DNA from 2 places in the Pseudoalteromonas sp. SCSIO 43088 genome. Region 1 is predicted to be linked to the other one. Evidence: predicted binding sites of a transcription regulator. Region 1 holds the regulator's gene; the other holds the start of a gene.
The links. Region 1 encodes sigma-54, which starts transcription at its own class of promoters, with help from an activator protein. Its sites were predicted from a motif close to GTTGGCACGNNNNTNGNNT; they were not measured.
Positions count from the first base shown of each region.

Region 2: a site for sigma-54 is predicted at 1,045-1,063, ahead of J8Z28_RS16335 (TorF family putative porin). Genes of this name have one in related genera too.

Region 1 is NZ_CP072675.1:3,343,453-3,345,663, forward strand. It holds gene lptB (LPS export ABC transporter ATP-binding protein) at 1-374, shown strand, start outside; gene J8Z28_RS15410 (RNA polymerase factor sigma-54) at 482-1,978, shown strand; gene hpf (ribosome hibernation promoting factor) at 2,006-2,211, shown strand, end outside.
Region 2 is NZ_CP072675.1:3,540,704-3,542,914, forward strand. It holds gene J8Z28_RS16330 (hypothetical protein) at 1-873, shown strand, start outside; gene J8Z28_RS16335 (TorF family putative porin) at 1,162-1,839, shown strand; gene J8Z28_RS16340 (aldo/keto reductase) at 1,904-2,211, opposite strand, start outside.

The sequences.
Region 1 (2,211 bases):
TCAATAGCTTACTTGATGAGTTTAGTATTCAACACATTCGTGACAGCCAAGGTATGGCGCTGTCAGGTGGTGAGCGACGCCGTGTAGAAATTGCTCGCGCATTAGCCGCTAATCCTAAATTTATCCTTTTAGATGAGCCTTTTGCTGGTGTTGATCCAATTTCAGTGTTAGATATAAAGAAAATTATTGAGCACCTAAAAAATCGTGGTATCGGTGTACTAATTACTGACCATAATGTTCGAGAAACCCTTGATGTTTGTGAAAAAGCCTACATTGTTTCTCATGGGGAGCTAATTGCATCAGGCACACCTGAGCACGTATTAGCAGACCAAACTGTACGCGATGTATATCTAGGCGAGCAATTCAGGCTGTAACCATTACGCCAGCGACTAGAGCATCTGCTAGACTTATAACAATGACAATAAATCGATAACTGTGTTTATACAGGTATCGATAACTTAAAAAGGATTGTTAGGGATACATGAGGCAATCATTACAGCTGCGCATGGGCCAGCAACTTACAATGACTCCACAACTGCAACAAGCTATTCGTTTGTTGCAGCTCAGTACATTGGATCTCCAGCAAGAAATTCAAGAAGCGCTTGATAGTAATCCTCTACTTGAAGTGGAAGAAGCGGATTACAACGAAGAAAGCACCGGCAAGAATGAGCAAAAAGCTGAATCTGACGATGTACAAGTCAGCGCGTCTGCCGAAGAAGCACCTAGCGAGTACGAGCAAGAAAGTAGTGATGCTCTCAATAAAGACACCGTAAGCGATGACTTAGCAATGGATGTTACCTGGGATGAGTACATGAGTGCCGCCCCTTCAACATCGTCAGGGCCAATGCCTGAAGATGAATCTATCTATCAGGGAGCATCAACCGAAACCCTTCACGAATACCTGATGTGGCAATTGCAACTCACGCCATTTAGCCCTACTGATGAAGCGATTGCTGTGGCAATTGTAGAAGCTATCGATGACTCAGGTATTTTAACGGTAAGCTGTGAAGATATCGTCGAAAGCTTTAATCAAAATAACGATGAAGAAGAAATCGAACTTGATGAAGTCGAAGCGGTCTTAAAAAGAATTCAGTTATTTGATCCTGTGGGTATTGGCGCGCGCAGTTTACAAGAATGCCTGTGCATTCAGCTACGCCAATTCGATGCCGATACGCCATATTTAGCTGAAACTAAAATGGTTTTATCTGAGCATATCGAATTATTAGCGAGTCGCGACTATCGAACTTTGATGAAAAAGACTAAGCTTAAAGAAAATGAGCTTAAAGAAGTGATGACGCTTATTCACAGCTTAAATCCTAAGCCTGCGGATAGCATAGTACGCGAAGAATCTGAGTACGTTATACCTGATGTATCAGTGAAAAAAGTGAAAGGCCGCTGGGTAGTCGAGTTAAACCCAGATTGTATGCCAAAGATTAGAGTGAACAGCCAATATGCGGCGATGTCTCGCTCTGTTAAATCAAGTAGCGACAGCCAATTTATTCGCTCTCACTTACAAGAAGCAAAGTGGTTTATTAAGAGCTTAGAAAGCCGTAACGATACGCTATTAAAAGTGACCAACTGTATCGTTCAACAACAACAAGCTTTCTTTGAGCATGGCCCTGAGGCAATGAAGCCGATGGTGCTAAATGATGTTGCTGAAATGGTCGAAATGCATGAATCGACGATTTCACGGGTAACAACGCAAAAATATATGCATACCCCACGGGGTATTTTTGAGTTGAAATATTTCTTCTCAAGCCATGTCAGCACCGAAAATGGTGGTGAGTGTTCTTCTACAGCAATACGCGCTTTAATCAAGAAGTTAGTCGCTGCAGAAAACTCAGCTAAACCATTGAGTGATAGCAAAATTGCAGATATATTGGCTGAGCAAGGAATTAAAGTAGCTAGACGTACAATTGCAAAATATCGTGAGTCTCTAGCAATACCTCCGTCTAATCAGCGTAAGAGTCTGATTTAGACGTTTTACATAGAAGGAAAAATGCTTATGCAACTAAATTTAACTGGTCGTCATGTAGAAATCACAGATTCATTAAGAGACTATGTAAACACCAAGTTTGCGAAACTAGAAAGGCATTTTGACCATATTAATAATGTTCATGTCATTCTAGATGTAGAAAAATTAAGCCAAAAAGCAGAAGCAACTTTACATGTAAACGGAGGCGAATTGTTCGCTTCTACAGAACATCAAGA
Region 2 (2,211 bases), 200 kb from region 1:
TGGCCTGTTATTGCAGGCTTCATCGAGCAGCATAAAGAGCTTGTAGCCCTTGATGAGCAATTACGTTTAGCTAATTACATTGCTGCAATTAAATCGCAATCCCTAAAAGAGATGATCCCAGAAGACCGTTTAGCGTTTTCAGGTAAACACAGTGCCTCGCTTGATCCAAGCAGCTATAACTTCGACGTTGAATGGTTTGCTTCTACTAAGAACGCAAAAGGTTTCCACCAAATGTTGAGTGATTTACCAGGTGCGTTCGATGAGGCGCTTGTACACATTCCACTTGAGGGTGAAGTAACGCAAGAACATTATCAGCATTTTATGGTTGCTTACTTCATGGCATTTAATGGCAGCGATGAAAAGCCAACGCTTGCTCCTGCTACTCGCTTGCTTGCGATGCGCCGACCTGACGTGTTTACACCAATCGTAAATAGTAAACTTGATGCCCTTTGTGCGGCATTAGGCATTACTAAGCTTAATAACCGTGATTTTGAGCGCTACTGGCAAGATGTTGTTGAAGCCATTCATAGCATGCCTTGGTTCAAAATGGCCAGTGCAGCAAATGAGCTTGAACAATCTCTGGTTGAAATCAAAGCCCTATTGCCTTGCTTCTTTTATTATGCAGATAAAAGTACCGCTGATAACTCTAACTATATTAAGTTGTTAAACAAACCTAAGAGTACCACAAGCTCAGCAGGTAAAAAGACCGTACGCCGTGGCAAAGAATCAGCAGAGATACTGGTGGACCGCGCATTAGCAAGTGATGATATCCCTGAACATATCAAAGCTAAGCGCGATTCAATCATCAGTGAAGTTGAAAAAGGCCGCAGTGTTGAAGAAACCATTACTCTAATGCGTGCAATTTTCGGCTAAGTTACTCTCAAATAAGCAAAACCCGGTTGCTTCGCAATTGTGCAACCGGGTTATTTTTTGCACCACACATGTGCGCATGAACAATTCAAATAACCATCCTTTTCACAATTAAATAAGTTTAAAAGCCTGTTTTTAAAGACTTTAAGCATAAAATATCCCGCTCAAAATTAACTTGGCACAACCAGTGCAATATCGTATCCAGACAACACATAGAAAATGTCCTCAAATAATAACCAGACTGCAATCTGAAAATGGGACAAAATCAACATAACAACAGGATACAGAAACATGCTAAAACTAAAAAAAACGGTCGCAGCAAGCGCCCTTGCGCTATTAACTTTGAGCTCAACATATAGCTACGCAGAAGTCACAGCAAACGCTGCGGCAACTTCAAACTACTTATGGCGTGGTCAAGAGCAAGGCGGTGGTGATGCTGCAATCCAAGGTGGTATCGACTACGCAAGTGAATCTGGCTTTTATGCGGGTACTTGGGTATCGAATGCTAGCTGGGCTGACGACATGACTTACGAGCTAGACCTTTATGCTGGTTTTGGCGGTGAAATCAATGAAACCTTTAGCTACGATGTTGGCTACATTTATTATGCATACCCAGATGCAGCGTCTTATACAGATGCAGACTTCTCAGAAATCTACGGTAGCATTAGCATGGGTAGCTTCACCTTTGGTGCAGCAGTCCTAGCAACATCAGCAGCAAGCGGTGACGGTACAGATTTTGGTGACTCTCTATATTTAAATGCTGACTATAGCTTCCCAGTTGGCAGTACCGGTGCAGAAATGGCCCTTCACTTAGGTCATTACTCAGGGGATTTCATTGGTGATGATGACATCATCGACTACGGTGTTTCAGTGTCGAAAGACGGCTTTACTTTCGGTCTTTCAGACAACGACATTGATGGTTCAGATGTAAAAGTGTATGTCGCTTACGCGGTTGACTTCACTTTATAAAGAATGTGTTACTTGCTGCAACACGAAGGGCCGTTAAGGCCCTTTTCTCGTTTTGGGCTATATATTAAGGCACACTATGCCCGGTTGAGCCTTGCCAAATGCGATACCATTGTTCACGGTTCATAGTAAGCTGCTTAGCTTCAACAGCTGATTTAACACGCTCAATATTACCCGTACCAAGTACCACAGACGGTGCACTTGGGTGCATTAACAGCCAAGCATAAACAACTTGATCAATGGCTGTGGCGCCAATTTCAGCACCAACCTGCTCCAACACTGTACGTAAACGCACCGCTTTTTCATCATCACTTGAGAATATACGACCCCCAGCTAATGGTGACCAAAGCATAGGTTTGATATCGAGCAATTGGC